DNA from 2 places in the Shewanella sp. ECSMB14101 genome. Region 2 is predicted to be linked to the other one. Evidence: riboswitches for the same ligand, from Rfam matches in the RefSeq annotation. Region 2 holds a riboswitch; the other holds the start of a gene.
The links. Region 2 has a riboswitch for cyclic di-GMP ahead of NY07_RS14535 (hypothetical protein). Riboswitches for the same ligand answer to the same signal wherever they lie in the genome.
Positions count from the first base shown of each region.

Region 1 (7,528 bases), on a different contig from region 2:
GATTGCTGTGGTCAGTCGGAAGTTTCGCAAAGTATCAAAGCAGATCCAGACCGCCATGGGTGGCGTGACTTCAGTTACTGAGCAGATGATCAAAGGGCACAAGAATGTGTTGGTATTTGGTGGACAGAAAACCGAATCTGAACGCTTTGCCAAGGTCAATGACGAAAACCGTTCACGCACCATGAAGCTAGCACTGGCTCAGGCGATCAGTCAGCCACTGGTGATGGTGATAGGCTCTTTTGCGTTGGCTTTCGTGCTATATGCCTCAAGTCTTGAGAGCATGCGCGTCGATCTCACTGCGGGTACTTTCGCTACTATCCTAGCGGCTATGCTCGCCATGTTGCAGCCAATCAAGAGCCTTACGCGGGTTAACGCCGAATTTCAGCGAGGTATCGCTGCGTGTAGCACTATCTTCGCCATTCTGGATACGCCGACAGAGGTAGACAAGGGTACCTTTGAAACTAAGCGAGTTGAGGGGCGCCTTTGCTTTGATAAGGTTAACTTCCGCTATGACAATCAAGAAGGCTTGGCACTTAAAGAGGTGGACTTTTGCGTGAACCCTGGGGAAACCCTGGCACTGGTTGGCCGCAGCGGTTCGGGGAAATCGACCATCGCCAGCCTGATCACCCGCTTCTATTCTGACCTTGAAAGTGGTGATATTCGCCTCGATGATGTCAGCCTTAGAGATTACAAGCTGGCCTCTTTGCGTCAGCAAGTGGCCATGGTTTCCCAGCAGGTCACCCTGATCAATGACACGATAGCCGCCAATATTGCTTACGCGTATCCCGGAGAGGTGACCGAGAAGCAGATCATTGACGCTGCTAAGCTTGCCAATGCTTGGGAGTTTATCAGTAATATGCCTGAGGGGATTCATACTCAGGTGGGTGAAAACGGCGTCATGTTATCGGGTGGACAGCGACAACGTATCGCCATTGCAAGAGCGATACTGCGCGACGCGCCGCTATTAATCCTCGACGAGGCAACATCGGCGCTGGATACCGAATCGGAAAAGGCTATTCAGACAGGTCTGGATAACCTGCGTCAGAATCGTACCTCCATCGTCATTGCTCACCGCTTGTCGACCATTGAAAATGCCGATCAGATCCTGGTCGTTGATCAGGGTAAGGTCGTTGAGCGAGGCACTCATAAAGAGTTGCTCGCGAAAGAGGGGATCTACTACAACCTTTATCAGATGCAGTTTGGTAGTTAATGCAGAATCTCGTTAATCGCCTATGGTACGACAGGCAGTTAGGCTTCCACTGGTTGCTTATCTGCCTCTTGTTGCCGCTTAGTGGTCTGTTTTATCTGATCACCAGTGTAAGAAGACGCCTGTTTGTATTAGGCGTGAAGCAAAGTCAGCAACTCCCTGTGCCTGTTATCGTTGTTGGTAACATCACAGTTGGGGGAAGCGGTAAAACACCAACCGTCATCTATCTTATTGAGCTGCTGCGCCGTCATGGCTATCACCCCGGGGTGATAAGTCGTGGTTATGGGGTTGAGTTCACCGGCACTAAGCAGGTGCTTGCTGGCATGTCAGCTTGTGAGGTAGGGGATGAGCCCGCCATGATAGTTGCGCGCACTCAGGTGCCTATGGTGATTGGCAGTAACCGGGTTGCGGCAGGGCGAGCACTGCTGGAGTGGCAAAAGGTCGATATCATCATCAGTGATGACGGTTTACAGCACTATGCCCTGCAAAGAGATATTGAGATCTTAGTGCTCGATGGCAAGCGTCGATTCGGTAATGGCTTGCTCTTGCCTGCCGGGCCGTTAAGAGAAGGACGCTGGCGTCAAAAGAGGGTAGACCTTACGCTAGTCAATGGGCAGAGCACACACTCGGATGAATTTACCATGGGTCTAGTGCCTGCGTCATGGCGCAATGTAGCAAATGGCATTGAGGCCGATATCGATTCAACGGCAGATGCGGTTGCTATGGCTGGAATTGGTAATCCCCAGCGTTTTTTCGATACCTTAGCCAGTATGGGAATTAATCCAGCTATCCAACATGCTTTTGATGATCATCAGGCCTATCGGCTCGAGGATGTTGAGGCCATTGCCCATGGCGCTAAGGTGTTGATGACAGAGAAAGATGCGGTTAAATGTCGCGATTTTGCAAAGTCTAACTGGTGGTATTTGCCGGTAGATGCCAAGATATCACCAGAGTTTGAACTGCAATTGCTTAGGCTGCTTGAGCAGCGAAAAGAAGTACAACAAGGAAAATAACATGGCGTTTGATAAGAAACTTTTAGAGATAGTAGCCTGCCCTGTGTGTAAGGGTAAGCTTGAGTATGACAAAGCTAATCAACAGCTTATCTGTAAGGCTGACCGTTTAGCCTATGCCATTAATGAAGGGATCCCTGTGCTGTTGGAAACCAAGGCAACACCTTGGACTGAAGAAGCTTAATCCTTTTATTGAGACGCGTGATGACAGGCGCGTCTCTTTCATTTTATCCCCCCAATTGCTCACAGAACCCACGTCCGTTGCCCCAAATATTGCTTTTGCCTCCGCCAGCACTGATAATCCCTGTTCATTTTTATCGGAGTACCTTGTGTGACTGTTACTAGCCTTCAAAGCGTGATTGAAAAATTGTTAGCGGAAAATCAAGGTGTACGAGTAGTCAGTTTCGAACATCAAGGACATAAATATTGGCTGAAGCAGGCTGAGCACCTAACTGGTGCCATGCGTTTGCTCAAGGCACAGCCCCACGCTTCGTTACAGCTTGAAATCGCCACCCTGGCTAAACTTGCACAACAAGGCGCTCCAGTGCCTGAATTGGTTGCAAGCGGTGAGGATTTTTTGGTGGTGGCCGATGTGGGGATGCCGGTGAATCGCTGGTTGAATGCCGATGTTTCTGAGGCCGAGAAATTACAGATATTAAAAGATAGCGCCGCAGGCCTAGCACAGCTGCATTTGAAAGGGTTAGCGCACGGTAGACCCGCGCTGCGCGATATCTGTTGGGATGATGGGCAGGTGGCGTTTATTGATTTCGAGGCAAATCAGAAAGACAGCGATATGCATCAGCAGCAGATCAGAGATCTTTTAGTCTATATTCACAGCCTCTATCGTTATATTGGTCCCCACCCAGAGATCGCCGAGCCTGTGATTGCCGCCTATCGCAACGCTGGTGGCGAATCACTCTGGCAGGAATCTCAGCAGCAGATGTTAAAGTGGCAGTGGTTGAATTATCTCATCGCACCGCTAAAGTCCATTGGCGGTAAAGATCTTCGTCCAGTCTATTGGTTATTAAAACATTTTAAAGATATCGCTTAGTCCATCATTTATTATCTGTTCCGCTTCGAGGCGCCAAAATAGTCACTGGTGTTTCGAGGTGATTTCTTATTTTTAGTCTTTCTTGGTTCAAAATGTCGGATATAGCTTGATTTGTGGTGAAGCATCCTTTGCCGTCGGTGTTGTGCCAATGTTTATTCTGGTTGCGTCAGCCTGTGTGAAATTTATACATTCATTGTGCGTTGATTTTCATGAGGTTTTAAAAGTTGGTTAAAAAATAATCATTTTTTTGGTTGAGTTAAACCTAATCAACTTGCTAGAATGCCCGTGTTCTCTGGGCTTCACGGCCCAGAAGGTTTTTTCGAAAGCACTCTCGAAACGGCAAGCATTAAGAAATTAATGTACGCAAAGCCACAGGCCCTAATTGCATAGCAAAGGGTGGCTGGGTTACCGAATGAGCGTTGATAGAGCCCTGTACTTGTACTGGGAGCTTTCGAAGTGATGTTGACTTTGAGAGGCCCTAGCTATGAGTTCAGTTCATTGCGCCGTTGCGCTTACCGATTCTCCTTTTCTTAAAACCCTAGGTTTTGGCCTATTGGGCGCTGGCCTATTGTCGGCGTCGGCTATCATGCCAGTGCATGCCGGCTCTCATGGAGAGCAAATTTCCGCGGCGGCTCAGGCTAATCGTGATGCCAAGCAACAGGCGCGTCTGACTCATAAGGCGGAGCTTGAAACTCAGACGCTACAACTTTCAGCAGTTGCTGCACAATTCCTAAACGCCACTAAGTCAAATAAAGGTGCATCTCATGCTTCTGATGCGGCGCTTTACCAGCAACTTCAAGCACTGGTTGCGGAGAGACAAGTAGAACAGCAGGCTCTTCTAATACTTGATCCTTACAGCGTTGTCTCTTCTGTATTGCCTATGGCGAAGCGTCGTGGCATGCCTGCCGAGATCCAGGCCAAACTAGCTCAACAAGCCGAATTAGTGGGTGAGCTGGAAGCAGTGTATGAAGATTTTGCGGATCCAAGCGAGAATCGCTTGCGTCATTTCCTGGTGACTGACCAGGGCCGAGTTGAAATGTATCTACCTGCCGATACTCGGTCACAAAAGTTGCAAAGCGGTATGCAGGTCAAAGCTAAAGGTTGGCTGTTTAATTCAGAGAACACTGAGAATAGCAGCTTAGCTATCGAGCAAGGTGAGGAAAACCTATTAATACTCGCGGCCGGTGAGACAAGCTCAGCGTCAACATCATCTTATCAAATCCCAACCAAATCGACCGGTGAACAAAACGTGCTGGTACTAATGCTTAACTTTCAGGATAATCCAGTTGAGCCTTGGACATCGCAAGAAGTTGATCAAATGGTATTCGGCACTGTCAATGATTATTACCGGGAGGCATCCAATGGCCAGACCTGGCTCAATGGTGACGTCAAAGGCTACCTTACCCTTCCCATAGATACAACTTGCGTTACCACTGATATAGAACTGGCTGCAAGAGAAGCGGCGCTAAACAATGGAATCGATCTTAGTCTATATCCGCGATTAGTGTTTTTAATGCCAAAAAGCGATCAATGTGGTGGCCTACGTGGTCAAGGCACACTGGGTTTGGGCGTTACTACCAGCAATCCCTCCAGAGCATGGATTTTTGGAGAGCTCAATCTAATGACGATAGGTCATGAACTAGGGCATAACCTAGGATTACAGCATGCGAAATTTTTAGGCTGTCCTAGTGGTGATATCGATTCCAACTGTTTTTCAAGTGAATATGGCGATAGCCTAGATCTTATGGGTCAATCCGTTAGCGGGCATTTCAACGCATTTAATAAGGAGCGTCTTGGCTGGATAGCCGCTGATAAAGGTGAGGTCGTTACAGCCGACAGGGACGGTAGTTACCTGTTGGAACCTTATGAAATGGCGCCAACTGGCAAAGCTAAGAGCCTTAAGGTTCGCCGCGGCACGGATTCTGTTACCGGAGAACCGCTTTACTATTACCTCGAATACCGACAGCCTATTGGTTCCGATAGTTTTTTAAGCGGCAAAGCCGTTACGCAAGGGGTACTGGTTCACTTAAATCGAAATGAAGACAATATCGACAGTAGCCTGCTGCTGGATATGACGCCAGGCAGTTCAATTTATGATTTGGATGATGCTGCTCTTCTAACGGGCAAAAGCTACACAGATAATCTTGCCGGTGTCACCATTACCACTGAGTGGTCAGATAGCACGGGTGTGGGTGTAAATGTCAGCTACTCAGCACAGCAAAGCTGTATTGCTGCGCAGCCAAGTATTGAGCTAGCGTCAAGCAGCAGTGTGTGGGCCGAGGCTGGTGAAATCGTATCTTATCAAGTCACGTTAACAAACAATGACAGTGTCGAGTGTGGCAGCAGCAACTACAAAGTGTCTGCCCAAGTAGCATCGGGTTGGAATGCAACGCAGCAATCTGTGAGCTTAACGCCGGGTCAAAGTACAACGATAAGCTTAAACGTTACCTCAAGCACGACCGCTACAGATGGTTTCTATGACGTGACCATCGAAGGTGCGAATACGAGCGATAGTCGCTATCAGGCCAGCACTACTGCTACTTATGTGGTTGAGGCACCTGTTGCTGCCTGTGTATCGGCAAACCCGCAATGGACTTTGTTAAGCAATAGTTCAACCGAGGTTGCAGCGGGCACTGCGGTTACTTATCAAGGCACGCTAACCAATAAAGACTCCGATAGCTGCGCTGCTTCGACTTTTGATGTAAAGGCAAGCCTGCCATCGGGTTGGCAAGCAACTAGCACAAGTGCAACCTTGGTGCCGGGCCAATCACAAACCCTGAGCGTAAGTGTTACCTCGGCTTCGGATGCCAATGCCGGTGTGTATGACTTTAGCATGGTTGCACTAAACCGGAGTAACGTCGGCTACCAGAGCTCTGCCAGCGCCACTTATCAGGTAGCAGCACCGATCGCCAGTTGTCAATTAGCGGCACCAAAACTGAATGTGACTGATGTATTAGGGGCCGAAGTTGATGCGGGCACAGTGCAACACTATAGCGTAGAAATAACCAACGAGAATCAGGATTGTGACGATGCCACCTATAACTTGAGCATTGCTACGCCAAGCGGTTGGAGTGCCAGCAATAATACAGTGACCTTGGCAAGCGGCGCTACGACTATGGTAAGTGTGAACGTAACGTCAACGACCAGCGCTAATGCCGGCAGCTATAACTTGATGTTAACAGCTAAGGATGTCGTCAATACCGCCTATAGCAGCACTAGTACCTTGGTCTATCGCGTAGCGGAGCAGCAAAACAATGCCCCAGTTGCCTATAGTGACAGTGTGAGCATGACGTCTAAAGCGGCCATTTACATCAATGTGCTTGGTAACGACAAGGATATTGACGGAGATACGTTAGTGGTTACGAGCGCAACTCAAGGTGCCAAGGGCAGTGTGCAAGTACTTAGCGATGGCCGTATTAAGTATACGCCAACAAAGAGCTTTAAAAATGGTGACAGCTTTAGTTATACCATCAGTGATGGAGAGTTATTGTCTACGGCAACGGTGAGTGTTACTTTGGCTAGCGATAGTGGCAACACCGGCGGTGGCAACAAAGGCAAAGGGAAGAATTAATGTCTTTGTGATTACTATAACTATCAAAAAAAGAGCGATGTATTACATCGCTCTTTTGTCTTTTAAGTTTCAATATTGAAACTTATGATCGTTATAGTTATCGCTAATAGACTGAGGCAATTAGTTAAAATGGCGACTCATTAGTAATAACCTGGATTAATACATCGTTAGATAGATCAACATCGTCCGCTGTATCTGCTGTGCCGTTCTTATCCGTAAATGTGGCTTTTATAGCGCCGGTAGCAAGTAGAGCAGCAAAATTAATATCAACTGCATTTTCCAGCCCTGGTTTCAGCTCTATGGTAAAGGCGCAGCTATAGGTTTCAGTACCTGAACCTGCATAGCCAAGGGTATGATCTTTCTCACAAGCAATATAGCTATCACCATTGTAATCACCACCACCATTGATAAGCTTAAATTCTCCGGTGTCAACTAGGTCAAAGACACTTTGTAACTTCACGGTCAGCCCCGTAAAATCGACGTTATTGATTTGACTGCCATTTGTCATTTCTAACACCACTAACATACTGGTGGCAAATTTAAGGTCAACAGCAGGCGCTTCTGGCGTGAATCCAACCTGTGCTACGGCATTAGCCATAAGGTCATCCTCGCCTTGAGCATGGTCGTCATCATAACCATATACTACTGCTTCATTTCTATATATCTCACCGGCGTTACCCTGTATGTCT
Region 1 covers NZ_JSFF01000014.1:85,480-93,007, forward strand. The annotation lists gene msbA (lipid A export permease/ATP-binding protein MsbA) at 1-1,210, shown strand, start outside; gene lpxK (tetraacyldisaccharide 4'-kinase) at 1,210-2,220, shown strand; gene NY07_RS12025 (Trm112 family protein) at 2,222-2,401, shown strand; gene NY07_RS12030 (serine/threonine protein phosphatase) at 2,549-3,268, shown strand; cyclic di-GMP riboswitch class I at 3,597-3,681, shown strand; gene NY07_RS12035 (Ig-like domain-containing protein) at 3,753-6,839, shown strand; gene NY07_RS12040 (hypothetical protein) at 6,964-7,528, opposite strand, start outside.
Region 1: linked by a shared signal. The riboswitch ahead of NY07_RS12035 (Ig-like domain-containing protein) and the one ahead of NY07_RS14535 (hypothetical protein) in region 2 are both predicted to bind cyclic di-GMP.

Region 2 (7,528 bases):
GGCGGACAATCGGAAGGCGAAATTGAAAATGGCCAAGAGAACATGCTCGCTGGCTATGATTTTCGCTGGTCAGACACCGCCTTTGGCATCCCCTATGGTATCTACTATGAACGCATTCATGAAGACTACCACCACGGCAAAAACAAGTTGATCAACGCCGCCAACATGGGTGGAGTCGATTTTATGATTAGCGAAATTAACACTCGCTTCTTTGTTGAATATTCCGATACCAAGGTTGCCTGCGGCATTGACCCCAATGCGTACAACTGTCTGTATGAACATGGTTTTTATAAAAGCGGCTACCGCTATTATGGCAAAAGCCTCGGCAGTACCTATGACAATGACTCTGAAACCTTAGTCATTGGTGGGATCACTCAGTTAGGGCGCGGCCACAGTATTACCAATAAATTGCGCTGGCTTAGACTCAACACCGATGCAATCGATACCGGCAACGAGGCTGGCGGCAACCCCGTTTCGCCAGGTGAATATGAGCGGGTATACCAACTTGATACCAGCTACCATAGGCCTTTGCTAAAGGGCACGCTAAAACTTGGCGGCACAGTGAGTTATCGTGAGTTTGTACGAGCAAGCAATGACGATTGGGACGCGACCCTCTATGCCCTGTGGGAGAGAAGTTTTTAAGCCTTAGCATCAACAGGCATTAAGGCTTTCCCCGTGAGCCACCTCCTCCATACACTGGCGCCAACCTATTGATTAGGGGACGCGCCAGCTTGTTCTGACCTCTCAACACTTCATCGGAGGGCTTAAACCTTCCACCTTTTGCGCCTTCCTTGCTACAAACCATGTTTTTAGGAACACAAGCAAAATCACACTTAAGAACATTGTTTGTCCACCTAATAATCCACAATGCAAGTAAGAGAAAAGTAGCGATGTTTTGTGAATAGGACTATTATTTAAACCTCATGTTTTTTCAGCGATTTTTCACTGCCTCATCGAATAGAGGAACGCATGTCAGGGAGTCACTAGTTGAAGCCATCTTTATCACGTCAGTCATTGTTCTCACTCTGGGTGCCCATTTTAATCCTAATCGTTGGTTACGTGGTTGGCAGCCTATTAGCAGAACGACAACAGCTTGAAAATCAGCAGCGTGTTCAAGAGGTCATGCAGGAAAGGCTGAAACAGATAACCACTGGCGTGACTGAAAAAGTATCACTCTATCAATACGGCCTCAGAGGTGTGCGGGGCGCCATGCTCACTTATGGTGTTGATAAATTTGACTATACTCGCATGCAGATGTACACCCAAAGCCGAGACTACAGCTATGAGTTTCCTGGGGCTCGCGGTTTTGGTTTTATTCAGTATGTACCGGTTTCGGCATTAGATACGTTTCTTGATACCAGTGCTAGAGAACGCCCCGATAGACGCTTTGAACTTCGTCAGCTTAGTCCCCACAAAGATGACCTCTTTATTATCCGTTTTATAGAGCCTGAATCCCGTAACAGGCAGGCGGTTGGCCTAGACATTGGCTCAGAGCAGAACCGTCGTCAGGCCGCCCTGCGTTCGGCACGGGAAAACAGCGTTACTCTAACTGGCCCCATTACACTCGTACAGGCGACTCAGAAAAGTCTGCAGGGCTTTTTGATACTAATGCCGATCTATCGAACCGCTGCTCCTGAAGCTCCCAAAGATCTTGGTTTGGCCAACCTTATTGGCTGGAGCTACGCTCCCATTCTCATTGACGAGGTACTCAACTCCATTTCAGGCTTGGAAGAACATCTGACATTAACGATTAATGATGTGACCAAAGGAACGACCCAGCAATTTTTTCAGCGCGGTGCCCATGAAGAAGCCCTAACCCAATATCAAGTAGACGCCTATATCGCTCTTTTCGGGCGAGACTGGCATTTAAGGTTGTCACCGAATCCCACTTTCCTAGAGCAAATGGGCTTGCCTGAACCTTCCTCTTCCTTAATCAATTCCTGGTTGGTCAGCCTCTTGATTGCCGTACTAGTATACACCGGCCAACTTGCATGGATGCGCCGGGCAGCAGTTTTACAACATCGTCGTGATCTGGCTAGCGCCGAAGAAAAAGCCTTACTCAGTGCTAAAGCCAAGCTTGAACAACTGGTTCATGAGCGCACTTCACAGCTTGAAAAAATGGGCATATTGCAGCGAACTATATTGGACGCCGCAGCCTACGCGATTATTGCCACAGATCCCGATGGAATGATCACCGTGTTTAATCCGTCTGCCGAACGACTTCTTGGCTACAGTGCCAAGGAAATGATTGGACTCCAGACACCAGCTATTTTCCATTTGGAAGAAGAAGTGGTACGTAGGGCGGCACAGCTCTCTCAGGAATTGGGCACCCTTGTTGAGCCTGGTTTTGATGCCTTTATCGTCAAGGCGAGAATTGGCAAAGTCGACACCAATAATTGGACCTATGTCAGTAAAATTGGCACCCATGTTACGGTCAAACTAAGTGTGACCACCCTATACGGTGAAGACAAGGACATCATGGGATATTTAGGGATTGCCTACGACCTAACCGACCAGCTGAAGCGTGAGCAAGAGCTGGCTGATGCCCGTGAACAAGCGCTGCGAGCCAGTCAGGCCAAATCAGAATTTCTGGCCAATATGAGCCACGAAATTCGTACCCCCATGAATGCCGTGCTTGGGCTGTTACAAATGACGCTGCAAACCGATCTGCCCCCCCGCTCTAGGGACTATTTGCAAAAGACCCAACAAGCGGCCAAATCGCTGTTGGCGCTATTAAACGACATTCTGGACTTTTCCAAAATTGAAGCTGGCCGCATAGAACTCGAGCAACAAGACTTTTCATTACAACAGTTGCTGGGGGAAATGAGCAGTATTCTTTCTTCACAGGCGCAGGAAAAAGATATCGAATTGGTATATCAGGTTGCTCCGTCTGTGCCAGACCAGCTGATTGGCGACAGTCTTAGACTAAGGCAAATTTTACTTAACGTCACCAGCAACGCTATTAAGTTTACCGAAACGGGTAACATTATCATTCGTATCGATGCCAACCTTGACCCGACTGGCATCTGTCACTTACACATTGAAATCGAGGACTCTGGAATTGGTATGACAGACCCTCAGCAAGCAATCATTTTCAAGGGTTTTTCTCAGGCAGACTCATCAATTTCAAGGCGCTTCGGAGGCTCGGGGCTTGGTCTTGCCATTACCCGTGAACTGGTGTACTTGATGTGTGGTGACATCCGTGTCACCAGTAGCCCTGGAGTAGGCAGTACCTTTTTCATCGACGTACAACTAAGATTTAAAAATACTTCCATTAGTCAGGATAGCCGCTTTCGCGGTGTGAAAGTATTACTGGTGGAAGATAACGATACTTCTCGCTTGGTGATCAAAGAATTGCTGCAGAATATGGGTTGCGAAGTTACTGCGCTCGACAATGGTTTAACCGCCATGAAGGCCATCGAGGATCTGGCGCCGGAATCCTTTGACGTCTTGCTACTTGATTGGCAGATGCCGGGGTTGGACGGGCTAACGCTGGCGTCACAGATAAGACGACTAGAGTCGTTAGCCAAACAGCCCGGCATCATAATTGTGACAGCTTATAGCCAAACCGTACTAGAAGAGCAACTTAAACACAGCGAAGAAGAGTTTGATGCCACTCTGATTAAACCTGTTACCCGTGATATGTTGAGCGTCTGCCTACAAAGAGTATTGGACAATCACAGCGACGATTGTTTGGATATGTTACCTCACCTGCCATTGGCACCCAGTCTGGTTGGCAGGCGGTTGCTATTGATAGAAGACAATGCCACCAATCGCTTAGTTGCCTCCAGTCTGTTGAGTCAGCTTGGCGCCGATGTCACCGAGGCCTTTGATGGTTTTCAGGCATTGGAAATCCTCACTCGGCAACAGTTTGATTTGGTACTTATGGATATCCAGATGCCTGGAATGAACGGTTACGAAACTACCCGAAATATTCGCACAGCACTCAAGCTGACCGACTTACCTATTATCGCCATGACAGCTAACGCCATGCCGGAAGATAAGCAGGCTTGCCGAGATGCTGGCATGAATGATCATATTTCTAAACCTTTTGAGATAGAACGAGTAGCGGAGCAACTGCACCAGTACCTGAGCATGCCAAATGGCTCTTCAGGAAAAGAGAAGCATATTAGTACGACATCCTTAATGGACACGAACGATGGAACGTTAGACACTGCCGAGCCGTTTCAGTTGCCGAAAGATGCATTGCCGAAAGCCATCATACACTTTTCACAGGCCAATGGCCTAGATCTAAAATATGCCTGCAAGCGTTTGGGCGACCGTGCTTTATTTACCGAGGTGATAAATCAATTTTTGCTGGATATTCGCCATGCACAAACTAGACTATCCTTACATCAGTTACCGATTAAAGACGCTATAATTCAGTACCATAGCCTCAAAAGTGGAGCAGCTAGCTGTGGGTTTACAGCGTTAGCTCAGCTCTTAAAGCAAGCCGAAGACAGCAGCCGTCAGGAAGGTGAACAGAACGTGTCCCCCGATGGAGATGTGGTCAGAGCGCTCGCTGAGACTATTTTACAACTGGAACAATTGCAACAGTTACTTTCGACACACGCCCAAAAGCCTGAGGTCACAACACACACCTCAATACCTAATGCAGAGCTGGCGGCACAACTCAATGTGTTAAAGCAGCTATTGAGTCAATCTGACATGGCAGCGCTGGATTTACTTGAAAGTCTGCGCGGATCACTTGCACAACAGGATGCTGCGCTGACAGAAAAAATAATGGATGCCGCTAATAACTTGGATTTTAATCAATCACTTGTGTTACTGGCGGCCTTCCAAGGAGTAGAGGAAATAGGATGATGAATCAGGAACAGCCATTTAACGACTCCGAAGATAGCTCTGCTAAGATACTGATCGTTGACGATAAACCATCCAACATTCAGATAGTTAATCACATTATCAAAAACCAATACCAGGTGCTAATGGCCACCTCTGGTCGCCGAGCCATTGAAATATGCCTTGAGATGCTGCCAGACCTAGTATTGATGGACGTCATTATGCCCGAACAGGATGGTCTGGCTACCTGTAAATTGATGAAACAGCATCCTAACCTCACAAATATCCCGGTTATCTTTATCACCGGTCTGCAGGGGCAAAATGACGAAAATGCCTGCTGGGAAGCCGGTGGAGTCGACTTTATCGCCAAGCCATTTAACGCCAATACTTTGAAAAACCGTATCAAGGCCCACTTGATGCTCAAGCGGCAGAGCGATTTATTACGTCGGCTTGCCTTTCTAGACGGCCTAACCGGTGTGAAGAATCGCCATTTCTTTGACCAATATATTGAAACCCAGCTGATCCTGGCACAACGCCAGTCCACGGCAATTTGTGTACTGATGGTGGACATCGACTACTTCAAACAATACAACGATAACTTCGGACATCAAATGGGAGATGAGGCGCTATGCTCAGTGGCACAGGCTTTGGGAGAAAGCTGTCGACGACCTGCGGATTTAGTGGCGCGCTATGGCGGCGAAGAGTTTGTGATAGTGCTCCCCGATACCCAAAGAGCCGGAGTAGAAAACGTTATAGCGCGGATTCAAAAGGCCATCGCCAAGCTTGCGATTAACCACGCCGCATCGGCCAGCGGCTTTTTGACAGTGAGTATTGGCGGAATGATTTGGCTCAATGACTACCAAAGCAAAGAGACATTGCTTGGGGAGGCAGACAAGCTACTTTACCGTGCCAAAAGTCTCGGGCGCAATCAGGCCTGTATCGAGATAAAAGAACCCTAAGCATCTGTAAAATCAATTGCATTGTGGTGACTGCCACATTGGCATGCCTCTGATGCTATTAATAATGCTATAAGCGATTTAATCATGTATCACGCTGAGCAACTGCCACTTACACAAAAGATATGACCGTTTCAGCTGTGGCTATAGCAGTTTAACTGAAGCTTGGTTGGGGATGGTTGGCAATATAATGAGATGCCGCCAGTAGAGTTAGCGCACCTATATCTTTCTGATAGCAGTCGAGTAATTTCGGTCTCAACCATCTGCTATCGCTTTTTAGCCATCCTAAACAAATTGCACTTTTTCAAATTGCTGCTATACCTTATGGACGAAAAGGCAAACCTGTAGCAATACAGAGACGCAAAACCACGGGTCTCCTCCGAGTTCGAGATAGCCGGGTTACCGTTAACTACATTCATAACGGAGCCCGTTTTTTATCGGCGTAATATGCACCGATAGCTTTCGGACAAGCAAGGAGCTAAAGAAATGAAAAAGAGTAATGTGTTACTAGCGTCAGTAATTGCGAGTTTCTCGCTTTCCGCACTCGCAGTGAATGATGTTATTTATCTTTCAGATACCATGGGACCTGCTGATGGAAAATCAGCCTTATATCGCGTTGATATAGACTCAGTTAGTGGGCACGCAAACCTGTCGTTGTTGCCAGACGGCATCGTTGATTTCAACCATGTCGATTCACTCGCCGCAGAACAAGACGGCAGTATCATATGGTTAATCGATAACAATTCCCTCATTAAATATGAAGTCGCCACCGCTACAGTAGATCTAATAGGCTCACTAGCGAACTTTTCAGGAGACTCTGATCAAGCTGCCGTATCTCCAGATGGGACGCTATATGTTACCAATAAGACTACAGGCGGACTCTATTCAATAAACAAGTCTACAGCAGAGGCTACTTTAGTCGGGACATTAACCGTAGGTAATGGTGGTGATATCGCATTTGATCAATACGGCACACTGTATATGGTCAACCAGAATGGTCTTTTCGAGCTTACCCTTCCCATTCCTCCCTCAGAAACAGTAGGCGTAGAACTTATCGGTCCTGTTTCTGACCGCTACACGGGGCTGGCATTTCGTGCTGGAGGCCTGGGCAACCTTTTAGGCTCAAACGGTATAGGTAACGCTATTAGAGAGTTAAGCGTCGTTGACGCTTCTGCCGTAGCTAACGGTAATTATCCAATGTACAAAGATGATCTGCCATTTGATCACCTTTATGGTGACATGACTACAGGCCCATTAGTCATGTGCAGTAAAACGATTGGATATTGGAAGAACCACGCTTGGAATGGCGCTACTGTTACCATTAACGGCTTGCTAATCGATGAAATCATTGGCCGTTTCGGTGATAAAGAGGAAGGTGATAAACCCTATAATGGATCACTTTGGAGTGCTAAAGGTAAAACCTACAGCATGCTCTATGCCCAGTTGATAGCGGCTAAACTCAATACAAATAATTCTTACACAGTACAGTTACTTAATGACGCTGAAGCTTTCTTATTCGAGAAAGACTTTAATGATGTAGTAAGCAAAGCGGATAGATCAGAGTATTCGGCATTTGTTCAAGCCGTCACAGCATTCAATGAGGACAATCACTGCGATAGTGAATAAACATTATTAGCATGTTGGCACGGTCTTCTGGCAACAGAAGACCGTTTTTTCGCTTTGAGTAGAGGTGAAAACAGCATTATGAATATCCGCTACTACACTATAAAACTTTTAGCTAGGAAAAGGTTATAAGGTTCATACTCTTATAC
Region 2 covers NZ_JSFF01000019.1:113,963-121,490, forward strand. The annotation lists gene NY07_RS14520 (capsule assembly Wzi family protein) at 1-642, shown strand, start outside; gene NY07_RS14525 (response regulator) at 988-4,824, shown strand; gene NY07_RS14530 (GGDEF domain-containing response regulator) at 4,821-5,759, shown strand; cyclic di-GMP riboswitch class I at 6,082-6,163, shown strand; gene NY07_RS14535 (hypothetical protein) at 6,243-7,382, shown strand.